Regions from separate parts of the Anaerotignum propionicum DSM 1682 genome, predicted to be linked through region 1. Evidence: riboswitches for the same ligand, from Rfam matches in the RefSeq annotation. Region 1 holds a riboswitch; the other holds the start of a gene.
The links. Region 1 has a riboswitch for thiamine pyrophosphate ahead of thiM (hydroxyethylthiazole kinase). Riboswitches for the same ligand answer to the same signal wherever they lie in the genome.

Region 1 (8,191 bases):
TTCCGCCACCTCCTCATGATTCTTAATCGCTTTTATTCTTCTTAAAATACATTGAACTTGGCGAATAGCAGTTAAAACAAAACCAACCAAAGGTGCCGCATACACATACTGCATAGGAATACGCATAGCAGGAGAGAGCTGACCGCTCCATGTGATTTTATGGAATACTGTAATCGCTGTCACTGCAATAAATACAGAGAAGCCCAAAACAATCAGTTCACTTAAAATTTCGATATAAGGTCTCAGTTTCTTTGGGTATAAATTAATCGCCGCATCAATACGAATGTGCTTTTCACGACGAGCAGTATAGCTTACTGCAAAATAAATTAACCAAATAAACATATATCTGGACAATTCCTCTGACCAAACCAAGGAATTCTGGAATACATAACGCATAACAACCTGAATACCAATGATGATACTCATTAAAAACATCAAAGGAATAATAAAAAATTCTTCCAAATGATCATTAAAGAATTTCATTTTCTTGCCTCCCCTCTTAATTACGAAGCTGACCCTTCAGCGGGATATTTTGCTTTCGCCTTTTCTACCTCGCTATACAGTAAGTCTACGACTTCCGGATTAGTAACTTTTTTGTAAGCCAAATCTTTAACGCCAACGCATGCAGCCTTAAACTCTTCCACTGCTTCCGGTGTTAACTCTGTAAAGGTCATACCGGGGTAGTTTTTGATGTTTTCCAGAGCAGCCGCTTCGTATTGGGAACATCTTTCACGTTCATATTTTACAGCTTCATCAGAAACCTTCAATACGATTTCCTGTTGTTCCGGGTTCAGCTTTTCAAATTTTTCCTTACTCATCAGAATCAGATAAGGGGAGTAAATATGCTTTGTGTATGTATAGAATTTTTGTACTTCACAGAACTTTGTCTGCCATGTTAACTCCGCACCAATTATCCTGACCATCTACTGTGTGCTGCTGTAAGGCAGTAAACAATTCTGTAAATGCCATAGGTGTAGGGTTTGCTCCATAGCTCTTCCACTGCGCCAACTGTAATTCGTTCTCCATAATACGGATTTTCAACCCTTTCAGGTCGGAAACCTTTTCAACCTTTCTATCAGAGGTTGTTAAGGTACGGAAGGAGTTTTCCTGGAACTGTAAAAGCTTAAATCCTTTATCTTCAAGACCTGCAGCAAGGGTATCCCCTAAAACGCCGTCAAGCACTTCATAAACTTGTTGCTTATTATCATATAACCAGGGAATATCTAAACAGAAAATATCATTACTAAAAGATGCTACTGTTGCATTTGTAGCCAATACGATATCATAATTCCCAAATTGACAGCCTTCCAATAATTCACGCTCGCTGCCTAAAACGTTGTCAGTATAAATATCACAACTTAATGCACCGTCGCTTTCCTGCTCAAGACGCATTTTAAAATACTTAGCTGCGTCGATTGTTGCAGGTGCATTACCTAACGCATAAATAAAACGATAGCAATCAGGCTTCAGTTCTACGCCTGAATCAAAATTATCAGGCTCAACCTTTGCTTCCACAAAACCCGTGGGCGTTGCAGGAGTTTTAGAGTCACCTGTTTTTGTATCCTGAGGCTTTTCCCCACATGCAGTGAGTCCTAGCGCCATAACTGTTGCCAATGCAGCAGCTATCCCTCTTTTCAACATAGATTTCCCTCCTAAATATTGAACAGTTTCCGGTTTTCTCTCCCCAAAAACAAAAAAAAGCGTTTTTGGAATCATCTTTTGTTGTACTTACTATGTAGTCCCGGCCGAGGATACAAGATGATTACTTCACAAAAAAACTTCTTTTTAAAACAATTAATCATCTTTTTCTATTATAAATATTCATTTTTTTGTAGTCAATCCGTAATAAAGACGAATAAAAGTCTCTAAAACGGTAATTTCAAATCGTATTTTCATGATATTTTACTGAAATTTTAATCTTTATACCATATTTATACTCTAATCTAATATTATTGCACAAAAATCAAGGTCTTATTTTGTCATCTAATAAATTTATAATAACTAATAAATGTTGTATTTTTAAAAATAAATGTCTTATTTTTTGGTTTTTTTTGGCGATTTTAAAAAAACCCTTATTTTTTCATGTTTTCGGGAGAAAAAGTAGATTTTTTTTCGTTTCTGATGTATACTCTTTTATGGGGAAAAGATGAAAATGAAGTAACTTAATCATGAACGTGAGGACGGGGAACGATTGTGGAGGAGAAGAACGCACAAACATTAGAAAGCAAAAAAAGCACATTGGCAAATCAAATTTACCAAGATCTAAAAAACAGCATCACAAAAAAAGGGTATTCACCCGGGGAAAAATTGAATATTAAAGAATTGGCGAGAAAGTATAACGTGAGTGACACACCTGTGAAGCAGGCACTGCAACGTTTGGCCGATGAGAAAATGGTAATCAACATACCCAATAAAGGTATGAGCGTGCGTGCGCTAACCCCTCATGAGCTAAATGACATATTTGATATGCGCTTGATGATGGATACCTTTTTTACCAAGGATATTATTTCAACCTTGAACTATAATGATAGTCTGCGTCAGCAGCTGGTTGATAACCTTGAAGCACAAAAAAAATTTGTTCAGGCTAGTGAATCCTCTCTTCATCCGGAAAGATATTTTTCTATGGATCTAGAATTTCACACGCTATTTCTAACTGCGTCGGGAAATCAAAAGGCCGTTGATGTTTTCATCAACTTACAGCCCTTTACCTACGCAACGGGTACATACCTGAATCAGCCCCATTATCGGGACTGCGAATGCGTTGCTGAGCATGAGGAGATATTGAAAGCGGCCTTTGCTGCAGATTTGGATGGGTTAAATCGTGCAGTGAAAACCCACATCGAAAATTCCAGACGTGCTTTACAGCTAATTTTTAAGGTTAATCAAATGGTTTTAGCAAATGAATAAAAATTTGTATTAAATCTTCTGCTGTAAAAAACAAAAGGCCGTACAATAAGATGTCTCTTATGTGCGACCTTTCTTCATTATATATATGTTAATTTCATAACATACTATTAACCAAGCATTGTTACAACTTTGTCTGCCTCACCGCGTTCCTTTTTCTTAGACTAAAAGGTCACTCTTTTACCACAGTTTCTTTTTCAGAATTTTGGTCACGATAAATCATCTTCTTATGCTTTTACAACACTTTCCAAATTCTGTTTCATTTCTGATGTGGCTTTTCGAATATCCTCTGCCGCAAATATTGCTGAAACCACAGCAACACCGTCAATGCCCGTTCCCCCAAGCTCCGCCACATTATGATTGCTGATTCCGCCAATGGCAACAACGGGTATCTCCACCGCCGCGCAAATCGCCTTTAGCTCCTCAAAGGTTACATCCGCAGCATCCAATTTGGTAGAGGTCTGAAACATAGCCCCAACGCCCAAATAGTCAGCACCTCTCTCTTGGGCAAGAAGAGCTTCCTCCACAGTACGGGTGGATACACCGATGATTTTATCCTTTCCCAACTTTTCACGAACACTGCCAGCCTCCATATCACTCTGCCCCACATGGATACCATCAGCATTAACGGCTAAAGCCACCTCAATATTATCATTAATCACGAAAGGAACGTTATATTTTTTACAAACTTTTTTCACTTCCTGAGCCTGCTCCAGAAACTCCTCAAAAGAAGCGTCTTTTTCCCTAAGTTGCACAAAGGTAGCACCGCCCAGCAAAGCTTTCTCCACATCCTCTGCAAGCTTTCTTCCATGTAACCAAGCGCGGTCAGTTACTGCATATAATAACAAGCTTTCACGATCTAACTTCAATTTTCATTCCCTCCTCTAAAATCTCATCAGTCAGATTACTCATTGCATCAATAATATAGGTGCGATAGGATGAGGTACCATTTAATTTTGATTCCTTTAATCTTTTCAATGCGATTTCACCGCAAAGCCCCATTGCCACTACCGCTGCTGCTGCAGCATCCAATAAATGATTGGAATTTGCCACACAGTACGCTGCTACTACACCGCTGAGCATACAACCAGTCCCCGTTATTTTGGACATCAAAGGATTCCCGTTACGAATTGCATATGCCTTTTCGCCATCAGCAACAATATCAATTGCCCCAGTCATTGCAATCACTGCACCTGTTTTCCCACTGAGCAGTTTGGCAAACTGAACCATCTCATCCAAATTCTCCTCTGTTACACGATCAGCAATGTCCGCATCTACTCCTTTAGTTGTGCCTTCTTTACTCCAAAGAGCCTTCAGCTCCGAAACATTCCCTCGTATTACAGAAAACCGCACCTCTTCCAAAAGACGGATTGCCGTATCCGTACGTAATTTCGATGCACCGGCACCTACAGGGTCCAAAACAGTAACATGTCCCAGCTCATTGGCTCTTTTCCCTGCTAAAAGCATTGATTCAATGGTACGGGCATTTAACGTACCAATATTGATATTTAGGCCTCCGCAAATACTTGTAATTTCTGCCGCTTCCCCTGCGTCATCTGCCATAATAGGAGAACCACCACAAGCCAATAAAATATTAGCTACGTCATTTACTGTAACGTAGTTGGTGATATTATGCACAAGTGGCATAGTTTCCCTTACATTCTGAATTAAATTCTTCTCCATCGCTATTCCTCCTAAAAAATTCATCGGATTTTCCAGTGGAACCCTTCGTAAAATTGATTATGGTTTTATTGATAACGGACAGTGCTGGGAAAGATATTTTTTCCGTAGAAAATTCCCAAAATAGGCTTTGTCATACCAAGAAAACAGGGCATCTCAATACCTCTTGGTTTTATAAAACCTCTGTTTTCCCTATGTACTTAAATTCAATTTATTCACACCCATATGTCCGTTAAAAAAAGACACTCCCCACGGGAGTGTCTTCATAAACGAAGTATGTCCCTACGTTGGCATTATCCAAATCAGGTTTACGGTCGAAGTATCGGTACTTCCTCTCAGCCTGCCTACAAGCTCCCATTTTCAAATAACGGAATTGCTTCCTATTTTTTAGAATATCACAGGGGTATCCCGTTGTCAAACGCTTTGTTTTCCTCGTCTATTTTTCAACAATTTTTTCTGAACTTTTACAAAAACCTTCTCGCTTATAATCGGTTCATGAGTATTTTTCACAATAATCCAGCTTTCCTTGGGAAGCTCCATGGTTTTTTTGGATTTATAACTAATTTTTTGTTCTCTCCCCTGCACCATATGTCCCAGATAAACAGGGTTTTTTAATATTTTTCTTACTGTGCCAGCCCCCCATTGATTACAAGCTTCTCTACCTAAATCCTGACCCCTTTTTTGCTTTCCCTGAGAGGGAGTGGGGATATTTTCAAGGGTCAACTGATCCGCTATTTTTTTGCAGGATAACCCAGACAAATACAACTTTGCTATATATCGCACCACATTGGCTTCCGCCTCCAAAACAACCAAATGATGGCGGTCGGAAGCATCCTTTTCATAACCATAGGGTGCATAATTACCCAGAAACTGCCCCAATTCCATTTTTCTTCTAAGTACAGAGCGAATATTTTCTGAAAGCTCCTCACAATACCATTCATTTACTAAGCTGTTAATTTGCCTAGCCTTTTTATTCTCTTTTTTTGATGTATCAACTCCATCCACTACCGTAACAAAACGGATACCCCACAAGGGAAAGCGTTCATGCAAATAGATCTCCGCCGTAGCCGCACTGCGGGTAAAGCGTGATTGGGTTTTACAGAGGATTATCTCAAACTTCTTATTCTTCGCATCCTGAATCAAGCGGCAAAAGGCTGGGCGATCCTCCCGTAAGCCTGAATAATCCTCGTCCTCATAAACATCGTAAATTTCCCAGCCATTTTTTTGGGCATAAGCAATGAGCAGTATCCGTTGGTTTCTTATGCTTTCGCTTTCTTCCCCCGTTCCATCCTCTACGGAGAGACGGCAATATAAGGCTGCCTTGGGCATCACTCCGCCCCCTCAATCTTTCTTACTATCAATATATACCCTATGGGTATTCACATATCCCAAAAAATATAGAATTTAACTGGAGTAAACGCAACTTAAGGTAACAGTTACTCTTTTTAAAACTATGGATATGCCTCTGGCAATGGGCAAGGGAATCAGGCAAACATTATTACGAATAAAACCCTGCCGTTTCATTCTTAATCATTGGAAACTATGCGAAAAAAAGATTTTATATTTACAAATAGGTCTATATAACCCCTAAAGACAGGTAAGTGCCATCTGTTAATAGCTTGTAGCAAATAATAAAACACCCGCAGCAAAATGCTGCGGGAAGAAATTTTCTTATAGCGAAATATTTATTATTTTTCAACTCTTTAATCCAAATCTTTAAATATATACTTGTTACAGTTTGGACAGCAGCTATCTTCGGCAATCTTCTTTCTGCTATTGAGTGACTTTTTACAATGGGGACACTTATAATACTTGGTTTCCAAAACAAACGTAAACACTGCCAACGCAACTGCGAAAAAATAATTATGCAAAAAAACAAAACTCATGGCGGCAACGGCTAATAATAAGATATAAATTTTTTGAAATCTTTTATAATTTGCCAATAACGTCTGTCCCTTTTCAGATATTTTCACAAAAGTCCCCCCAATTTTAAATTTCTTTTCTCCTTTATTTTATCCCAACTAAGATATAAAAGCAACAGAAAAGATACGTGACCCATGTCACGGGTATCGCCTGTGGCAGTGGTACCCTTTCCAACGGCCGCTACAGGGGAATTGCACCTGAGGCTTATATTATTTCCCTAAAAATTCTTGACAGCAACGGCCAAGGCAGTTCCTCCCATGCTGTTGCCGCATTAAGATGGATAATGGACAATGCTGCAAAATATAATATAAGAGTAGTAAATTTATCCATCGGTTCCAACGACAGGAAGGTGAATCAGCCTTTGAAGGAGAGCGTTGAAGTTCTCTGGCGTAGAGGAATTGTTGTAGTGGCCGCGGCAGGCAATCCTGATGGACGCAGAGGCTATCAGCCTCCGCCACCCATCAGCCCCATGGTAATTACCGTGGGGACCTGGGAAGATCGTGATTATTTTACGCGACATAAGCCTTTTTCCCTTTTTACCAAGGAGTCATCCAATCTGCCGGATATCTGGGCCCCCGGAGAAAACATTGTTTCTGTTCTCTCCCCCGATTATAAGTTCAGCATGCCCAACCGCAGCCGGGAAAATATTATTTATCCCAATTATATCAGTATGAGTGGTGCCTCTATGGCCACCCCCTTGGTAAGCGGAGCAGCTTCTTTGCTGTTAGAACGATTCCCTTATGTCAGACCCAACGAAATTAAAGCGGCCCTAATGAAAATAGCAGCCGAAAATGGGGGACTGTTGGATCAAAGTACCTGTCTGAACCAAACAGGAAAGGTGGTTTTTATTTAATGGAACGAAATTTGATTTACGAATTGACAAAAACACTTCAGCAAACAGATGGTCTGGAAAAAGACTTTCTGGCGATGTCTACATCCTTACGAGAAGCAATTGAGAAAAACTACATTCAGAAAATCCAGTTAGCTGCCGGCGACCAAAAATCATTTACTGTGGAACATCCACCAAAAGAAGTTACCCTTCTAAGAGCAATTGCACCCTTTCTGGATGAAGGTGGGCGTGGGCAAATCCGTGATATCTGTCGTTCTTTGCTTTTTATTAATTCCTTGCAGGGGGTAAATCAAAGCGTTACCAGCTTAACCCAAGAAGGCGGCCTCCTTGCGGCTAGAAGTGCTGACGGAAGTACAGATGCAACAGGGGAAAATTTAAATCCTCAAGCAGCTAAAATTGCCGGGCTTTTGATGTCAATTGCTTTAATGGATAAATTTTGAGGCAATCAAAACCCTAAATTACTGCTTCAAAAAACTTCTTTCTAGAGCATTAGCACCAAAAAAAGTCGAAAATCCAATGGATTTTCAAAAACTGCTTCACAGAATTTTTTTCTGTATAAGCAAAACAAAAAACCGATTGCTGAGCATTCTTTATGCATAGCAATCGGTTTTTTTACAATTCCTGATTAATGACAAACATATTCATTTTCTTTATTTGTTTCAAATCTTCCTTCGTCATAACCAATTGTTCTCTCATTTCCTCATTTTCTACCATCACATCAAGGGATAGTAAAAATTTAAATGCCACCGGCAAAATCGGCTGGGTGGAAAGCCCCGAAAACATCCCTACCAATCGGCGATCATGGGTGAAAGAATTGATGGCATACATAAAAAC
Region 2 (8,191 bases), 1.5 Mb from region 1:
ATCATCGCATTTCATCAGGCCGCTCATGACGCAAGCGCCTTTGGCCCCTGCTTCATAGACAGAATAAATGTTATGATAGTCAATCCCTCCAATGGCATAAACAGGGATGGATACACTGTTACAAATATGTTCTAAAAAGTGGAGCCCTCGTCCTGCTAAACCCTTTTTGCAGTCAGTTTGAAAGATATGCCCTGCAATAATATAAGTACACCCAAGGCGCTGAGCCTCCAGGGCCTCCTCTAGCGAATGACAGGAGCTACCCATTACTTTAAAGCGGACTTTCTGTGTTTCGGTGACTTCTTTTAGCATAGGCAGCGGCAGATGAATTGCCTCGGCACCCAGCTCCATGGCCACATCCACAAAACTGTGTAGAATACATGGCACTTGGTGTTTCGCACAAATTTCCAACACCTGTTTTGCCAACTGTTTATATTCTTCTTCTGATAAATCTTTTTCCCGCAGAATAATACCGGCTGGATGTTTGGAGGCAATCTTTTCTATGCGGTGCAGAAATTCTTCTTTACACAGCAGACGGTTGGTAACACAAATAAAATCATACATAAAGATAATCGTTCAGAACGGGTTGCAAGCCATCCTCTGAAATATCCTGATACATTTGATCTAAACTGCGGCTGTCATCAATCTCAAACTGCTCGTCGCCTTGTGCCCCATCTGATTCCTTTCCTCTGTATTTGTTTTCATGGTCTCCAATACCCGTTGAGACACCGGCTGAAACTTTAGTAGCCGCAATTTTCACAATACCATTACGGAAAGACGCACTTTCACGAGAAGACACCGTAATTCCCACGAAAGGCAAAAAAATACGATATGCACATATCATTTGACAGAGTTGTTTTTCACCCACATCCATAGGATTAATCTTATCGTTATTGATGATGGGTCGAAGTCTTGGGCAAGATAGAGACATCTCTGCCTGAGGATATTTTCTTTGTAAATAATACACATGAAGTGCGCTGGCAAGGGCATCCTTTCTAAAATCCGAAAGACCCAGCAAAGCAGAGAATCCCACGCCCCGCATACCCCCTCTAAGGGCACGTTCTTGGGCATCAAAACGATATGGCCAAACACGCTTATGCCCACAAAGATGAATGGTTTCGTATTTCTCTGGGTCATAGGTTTCCTGAAACACAGTCACGTAGTCAGCGCCACATTGATGAAGATATCTATATTCGTCAGTATTAACGGGATAGATTTCCAGCCCAACCATACGGAAAAATTTTCGTGCCAATTTGCATGCCTCACCAATATAGGCCACATCACTCTGACTACGACTTTCCCCAGTAAGAATCAGAATTTCCTCCATCCCACTTTCTGCAATCACCTTCATCTCATGCTCAATCTGCTCCATAGTCAATTTTACTCGTTTGATGTGATTGTAGCAGTTGAAACCGCAATAAACACAATAGTTCTCGCAATAATTTGCAACATAAAGTGGCGTAAAAAGATACACTGTATTACCAAAATGCTTGCTGCTTTCCAGTCTTGCTTTTTGAGCTAACTCCTCAAGGAATGGCTCTGCCGCTGGGGATAGCAAAGCCTTGAAATCATCCAGGGAGCAAGTCTCATGCTCTAGCGCCGTTTTTACATCAAATGCAGTATATTGGGTGTAATCATAGGAATGCATCTGAGTCATAACATCTTTGCAGATGTCGGACTGAATTTGCTCCATCCCGGGTAAATACTCCATGTGGTTTTTACGATAAGATGGATCAGTTTCCAACAAATGTTTCTTTTCAAGGGCAGATTCAGACAAATGCTCTGAATCTACAAAAAATTGATTTTCCATAAAATTACCTCCTAGTTATGTAGGAAACCCGTCAGTGGATCGGAAGGAGATGCCCCTCGTACAAGGACTCTGCCAAGACCGGAGAGATACGCCTTGCGTCCTGCTTCGATTGCCTGTCGAAATGCAGATGCCATCATGGGGAGATTACCCGCTGTGGCAAGGGCAGTATTCGCCATAATTGCAGCGGCGCCCATTTCCATTGCCTCGCAAGCCTGAGAGGGTCTGCCTATGCCAGCGTCAACAATGATGGGAAGGTCAATTTCTTCAATTAGAATCTGAATAAACTCTTTTGTTACAAGTCCTTTGTTGGAGCCAATGGGCGAACCCAAGGGCATAATGGAAGCAGCACCGGCATTCACCAAATCTCTTGCTACATTTAAATCCGGATACATATAAGGCATAACCACAAATCCTTCTTTTGCAAGAATCTCTGTGGCCTTGATTGTCTCCTGATTATCGGGCAACAGATATTTGGAGTCTCGCATAATTTCGATTTTCACAAAATTTCCACATCCCAGTTCTCTTGCAAGTCTGGCAATACGCACCGCTTCCTGGGCATTTCTAGCTCCCGAGGTATTGGGCAATAGCGTAACGCCCTCCGGAATGAAGTCTAAGATATTTTCCTGTTCCTTGGTGTTGGCACGGCGAACGGCAAGGGTAATGATTTCCGCACCGGCATCTTTTACAGCCGCTTCGATTAAATTTAAAGAATACTTGCCGGAACCCAGAATGAATCTGGATTGAAACGCCTTACCTCCGATGGTCAGTTTATCGTTTGATTGCATTATGTATACCTTCTTTCTCAATTTTAAACTTCAAATTTTCCTCCAAGAATACGCAGAACCATATGAGCCTGATGTGCGGCACATAACATAACACGGGAGGAAAAAAGTCCAATATTATCAGCCACATCGCTGACTTCATCTCCGCAGAGATAAAAACAGTTTGTTACCCTTCTTGTATGAATGTTATTTGCTGAATCAATCCCAGCCATTCCGGAAGCTGCAATCAGATATTTCTCCGGCATCTTTTCCAGCACACCGTTTACCAACAGAGCTTTTGCTTCGGCTACATCAAAGGCTTCGCAAATGATATCTGCCCCCTGCAATAACTCCTGAAAATTATTTTCGTCAATTCGTTGGGTATAGGTTGTAATAGCAAGATACGGCGAAATTTCCTTTAAATTGTCAGCAAGGGCTTTGGTTTTGAAACACCCAATTTGAGATGCTTTATATTGCTGGCGGTGAAGGTTGGTAATATCCACTTCATCAAAATCAATCAAAATCAGCTTACCCACCCCTGCACGAGCAAGAGAGACGGCGATATTTGAGCCAAGTCCTCCAAGCCCACAGATTGCAACGGTTGCTCTTGCAAATTTATCCTGCAGGTTCCTTCCATTTCGATTATCAAGAGCCTGCCGCATTTCATCCTTTGTTGGAATGCCGTTCAATTCAACCACCTCCTACAAAACTAACAACTTCAATCACATCACCCTTTTTTAACTCAACTGTGCCATAACTCCCTTTGGGAACGATTTCACCATTTCTTTCAACGGCAATCCGTTTGGAATCATAGCTTGTCGTAGACAAATACTCCATCAGAGTCTTTCCTACAACTTCATGGAATGTTCCATTGATTTTTACCATGGCTTAAAACCTCCTTAATAAAAATAAATTAAAAATGGGAAGTTACCTGATTGGCAACTTCCCATAAAATTTAAACTCAGTCGTCCCTACGTTGGCATTATCCAAATCAGGTTAATGGGTCGAAGGTCATACCTTCCTCTCAGCCTGTTTGGATGTAAACACCCTCAAGCTCCCCTTATTTAATTGTTATTCACAATAATACTACGATATATAGCATTTCGCAAGAAAAATATTAAATTTTTTTATTTCATAATAATTTCTGATGAAAGTTGGTGAATACAACGAAAACCATTTCACCTTATGTACCACCAACCTTAGATAAAAGAAAGAAACATTCGTTGGAGTGACGAGAAAATTTGAAAGGCCACAACTTTCGGAGTTTTCACAGATATTTCAGAATCCAGATTTAATGAATCTATAAACCAAATTGTTTTTCATGTCATCTAATTGAGTTAACATCATCCTATATGTGAAATCTCTCAGCATAGACTACAAAATTTATTGTAAACCTTTTTAATTCATTAAGTTGACAATAGCAACTGTTCTTATTATACTTTTTCCAATAACTAACTTTTGCAAGAGGTAGCTGCGTCACCCAAATCACCAATCTAATTTCTCCATAGAAAGAAATGAAAAATTTCAACGTTGAAATCTGAATTACGTAGAGAAATTGACTAGCATCATAAAAAATTTGAAGGAGCATCTTAATGATAAAAAAACAGTTCTCAATAAAATCTATGATTCTGTGTGCCATTTTCACATCTCTGACTGCCATTGGGGCATTCATACGTATCCCAGTTCCCATGGTACCATTCACGCTACAATTCCTCTTTACAATGCTGGCGGGGCTATTATTAGGGGGAAAACGCGGTTCTATCAGCGTCCTTCTTTACATCATTCTGGGTCTTTTGGGACTGCCCATATTCGCAGAGGGTGGCGGTTTGGCTTATATTCTCAAACCCAGCTTCGGATATTTAATTGGTTTTTGCGTCAGTACGCTTGTTATCGGAAAGGTTGGGAGAGACTCCCCCATCCCTTCGTTTAAAAGGCTGCTTATCGCTAACTTTATAGGTCTTTTTATCGTTTATCTTTTTGGAATGGCTTATTATTGGTTGATAAGCACATTTTATCTAGGTACAGGTATTGGCCTATGGCCTCTGTTTCTATATTGTTTCCTTCTTGCAGTTCCGGGGGACATCGTGCTTTGCATTCTAGCTGCAATATTGGCCAAAAGGCTAATCCCTGTTTTACATAATCTAAAATTGGAGGTATAAAATGGAGTACATTTCAGAATTAAAGGAAAAGGTGTTCAATAACTCTCTCATAACCAAAAAAGAAGCACTGGCTCTCTATGATGCTCCACTGGAAGAGTTGTGCCAAGCCGCAAATGAGATTCGCATTCATTTTTGTGGTTCTGCCTTTGATATTTGCACCATTATCAATGGAAAAAGCGGTCGTTGTTCAGAGGACTGTAAATTTTGCGCCCAGTCCGCCCACTATCACACAAAGATTCAGTCATACTCTATGTTGAGTACAGATACCCTTTTGACTGAGGCAAAATACAATGATATAAACGGAGTTCTGCGATATTCCATCGTTACATCCGGAAAGGCACTGAATGATGCAGAGCTAGATTCCCTGTGCGAAAGCGTGCATATCATTGGAAAACAAACTAAAATTTCCGTCTGCGCCTCTCTTGGGCTTCTCAAGGAAAGCCAATTTCAAAAACTGAAGGAGGCAGGGGTCACACGTATACATAACAATTTGGAGACCTCCCGTAGATATTTTCCAAATGTTTGCTCCACCCATAGTTATGATGAAAAAATCGCCTCTATCCAAGCTGCCCAAAGGGTGGGGCTTGAGGTTTGCAGCGGTGGAATTATGGGTTTGGGCGAAACTGCAGAAGACCGCGTTGATATGGCACTGACTTTGAGGGAACTGGGTGTAAACTCCATTCCCATTAATCTGCTGAACCCAATCCCCGGTACACCCTTTGAAAATAATCCCCCATTAACAAATGACGACATGTGCCGCATTGTTGCAGTTTATCGGTTTTTGTTTCCAAAAGCATCTATTCGCCTTGCCGGTGGACGTGGTCTTTTGGCAGACAAAGGAGAAAGTTGTTTCCTTTCCGGTGGAAACGCTGCCATTTCCGGAGATATGCTGACCACAGCAGGAATTTCAATATCCTCTGATATGAAAATGCTGCAAAACCTTGGATATAAGGTGGTGCGCTGGAATGGGTAAAGGTATTTTCATTACAGGAACAGGAACAGATATCGGAAAAACCTATGTTGCAGCACTTTTGATTAAAAAAATGCGGGATATGGGTATGAACACTGGCTATTATAAGGGTGTGCTTAGCGGAGCCAAAAACATCTCCGAAAGCGATGCAGGCTATGTCAATGACCTGGCACAAATAGGTCAAGAGCCCGAAACCCTTGTATCCTATTTGTACAAAGATGCTGTTTCTCCCCATCTTGCTTCAAAGCTTAAAGGAAATCCTGTGGAGCTTAATCAGATAAAGAGGGATTTCATTCATGTTAGCGAAAAGTACGATTATGTAGTCGTTGAAGGAAGTGGAGGTATCGTTTGTCCCATCCGTTATGATGATGAGGCACACATTTTTCTAGAAGATATCATCAAAAACCTTGAACTTGACACGCTGATTGTTGCAAATGCGGGACTGGGAACCATCAATGCCGTTGTCCTTACCGTTGAATACATGCGTCAAAAAAATATCGGCATAAAAGGAATTATTATGAATCATTATACCGGCACTATACTACAAAAGGACAACATAAAAATGATTGAAGCACTCACTGGATTGACAGTTATCTCTTTGGTTGCACCAAATGATGAAGAACTGACGATAGATCCAACTATGTTATCCGAAATTTTTAAGGAGAAGTAAAAATGGACTTAGCTAAAAAAGACCTCAAATATATTTGGCATCCCTGCTCTCAAATGAAGGATTATGAAGCACTTCCTCCAATCATCATTGATCGTGGTAAAGGTATCTATCTGTATGATGTAGATGGCAAGGAATATATAGACATCGTCAGCTCTTGGTGGTGCAATCTGCTGGGGCACTGTAATGAAAAAATCAATGACAGCATCAAAAAACAACTTGATAAACTAGAACATGTCATATTTGCAAACTTTTCCCATGGGCCAGCAATATCACTCTGCGAGGAACTCAGTGATATTATTCCAAAAGGATTGACGAAATTCAATTTTTCCGACAATGGTTCTGCTTCCGTGGAATGCGCTCTTAAAATGGCTTTTCAGTATATGCATCAGACAGGAAAACCGAGAAAAAAAAGATTTATGTGTTTATCCGAAGGGTATCATGGAGAAACAATTGGTGCCCTATCTGTGGGCAGTATGGATCTATACGCCAGTATCTACAAACCCATGCTGATGGATACCATTCATATTGAAGCACCGGATTGCTACCGTTGTTCCTACGGTAAATGCCGCAATACCTGTGGTGCCGAGTGCTTTGAACATGCTGAAAAAGCCTTTGAACAGTATGCTGAGGAAACTTGTGCAATCATCATTGAACCATTGCTGCAAGGCAGTGCGGGCATGCGCATCTACCCTCCCATATATCTTAAAAAACTGGATACCCTCTGTAAGCAATATGATGTTTTGCTCATTGTTGATGAGATCGCCACAGGCTTTGGCAGAACGGGAAAAATGTTTGCCTGTGATTATGCCCAAATCACACCGGATATCATGTGTTTATCCAAAGGGCTTACCGGCGGATATTTACCAATGGCTATTACCATCACCACCAACAAAATCTATGATGCTTTTTATGCAGACTACAACGAAGGAAAAGCATTTATGCACAGTCACACCTACAGTGGGAATCCCCTGGGGTGCAGTGCGGCATTGGCAGTGCAAAAAGTTCTGAAAGAAGATAATGTTCTGGAAAAAGCAGCTATTCGGGGAAAATATTTGCATCAAAAGCTATGGGAAAACCTTATGGATCATCCTAATGTAGGCGAAATTCGCAATATTGGTCTTATCAATGCTATAGAGCTTGTTACAGACAAAAAAAAAATCGGGTTTGATCCCCGTCTACGCATTGGATATCAAATTTATAAATCTGCACTCCAAGAAGGTTTGCTGTTGCGCCCCCTTGGAAATGTGCTATATTTCAATCCTCCTCTGATTATCAATGAAGATGAAATTGACAAAGCAGTAGAACGTTGCATGGCAGCAATTCGTAAAATCTTATAGGTTTATATAAAAAAAGAGAAACAAAATCCCTGTTCCCTTTGATTCATCACTCTCCCACACAATTTTCCCAGCTTGGGGCAGAGAAATCAGACAAGGCCTTCCAAGACCGCTTCTGCCTGCATCTTGCAATAGCAGTCAATGATTTTTCATTACATATCCTGGTGGTTGAATAAGATTAGATCATACAGTTAATTAAATACTTCTGCATAAGTTTAAAAGATCTGCTTCCTGAACATGCATGAACTCAAAATACTTTTTTACAAGATTTTCCTTTCTTTTCGAATTACTTGGTAGTATACTTATGGAATGGCTTAATTCACTTTAGGTGATTTAAGTGGATAGAATAATTTGAAATTAATGAAAGAAGGGTGGAAATGGAGGAAGACTGGTTTACAATAGATAAAATCGATAACGCTACGTACATAATCAGTGAATATCGTCACTGGGAGGAAACACACTGTTACTTACTAAACGGAGAAGACCGCAG

Region 2: it holds a riboswitch for thiamine pyrophosphate, as region 1 does, so the genes downstream of both, thiS (sulfur carrier protein ThiS) here and thiM (hydroxyethylthiazole kinase) in region 1, are expected to answer to the same signal.

Annotation. Positions count from the first base shown of each region.
Region 1 is NZ_CP014223.1:133,141-141,331, reverse strand. Features, by position in the region: gene CPRO_RS00635 (TRAP transporter small permease) at 1-483, opposite strand, end outside; gene CPRO_RS15875 (TRAP transporter substrate-binding protein) at 504-923, opposite strand; gene dctP (TRAP transporter substrate-binding protein DctP) at 874-1,641, opposite strand; gene CPRO_RS00620 (GntR family transcriptional regulator) at 2,194-2,907, shown strand; gene thiE (thiamine phosphate synthase) at 3,132-3,773, opposite strand; gene thiM (hydroxyethylthiazole kinase) at 3,757-4,587, opposite strand; TPP riboswitch at 4,846-4,952, opposite strand; gene CPRO_RS00605 (recombinase family protein) at 4,999-5,913, opposite strand; gene CPRO_RS00600 (hypothetical protein) at 6,288-6,557, opposite strand; gene CPRO_RS00595 (S8 family serine peptidase) at 6,635-7,360, shown strand; gene CPRO_RS00590 (hypothetical protein) at 7,360-7,797, shown strand; gene CPRO_RS00585 (helix-turn-helix domain-containing protein) at 7,970-8,191, opposite strand, start outside.
Region 2 is NZ_CP014223.1:1,648,206-1,656,396, forward strand. Features, by position in the region: gene CPRO_RS07745 (thiamine phosphate synthase) at 1-561, opposite strand, end outside; gene thiH (2-iminoacetate synthase ThiH) at 554-1,807, opposite strand; gene CPRO_RS07755 (thiazole synthase) at 1,819-2,592, opposite strand; gene thiF (thiamine biosynthesis protein ThiF) at 2,616-3,266, opposite strand; gene thiS (sulfur carrier protein ThiS) at 3,259-3,453, opposite strand; TPP riboswitch at 3,519-3,639, opposite strand; gene CPRO_RS07770 (biotin transporter BioY) at 4,161-4,727, shown strand; gene bioB (biotin synthase BioB) at 4,729-5,700, shown strand; gene bioD (dethiobiotin synthase) at 5,693-6,367, shown strand; gene bioA (adenosylmethionine--8-amino-7-oxononanoate transaminase) at 6,370-7,704, shown strand; gene CPRO_RS07790 (MBL fold metallo-hydrolase) at 8,079-8,191, shown strand, end outside.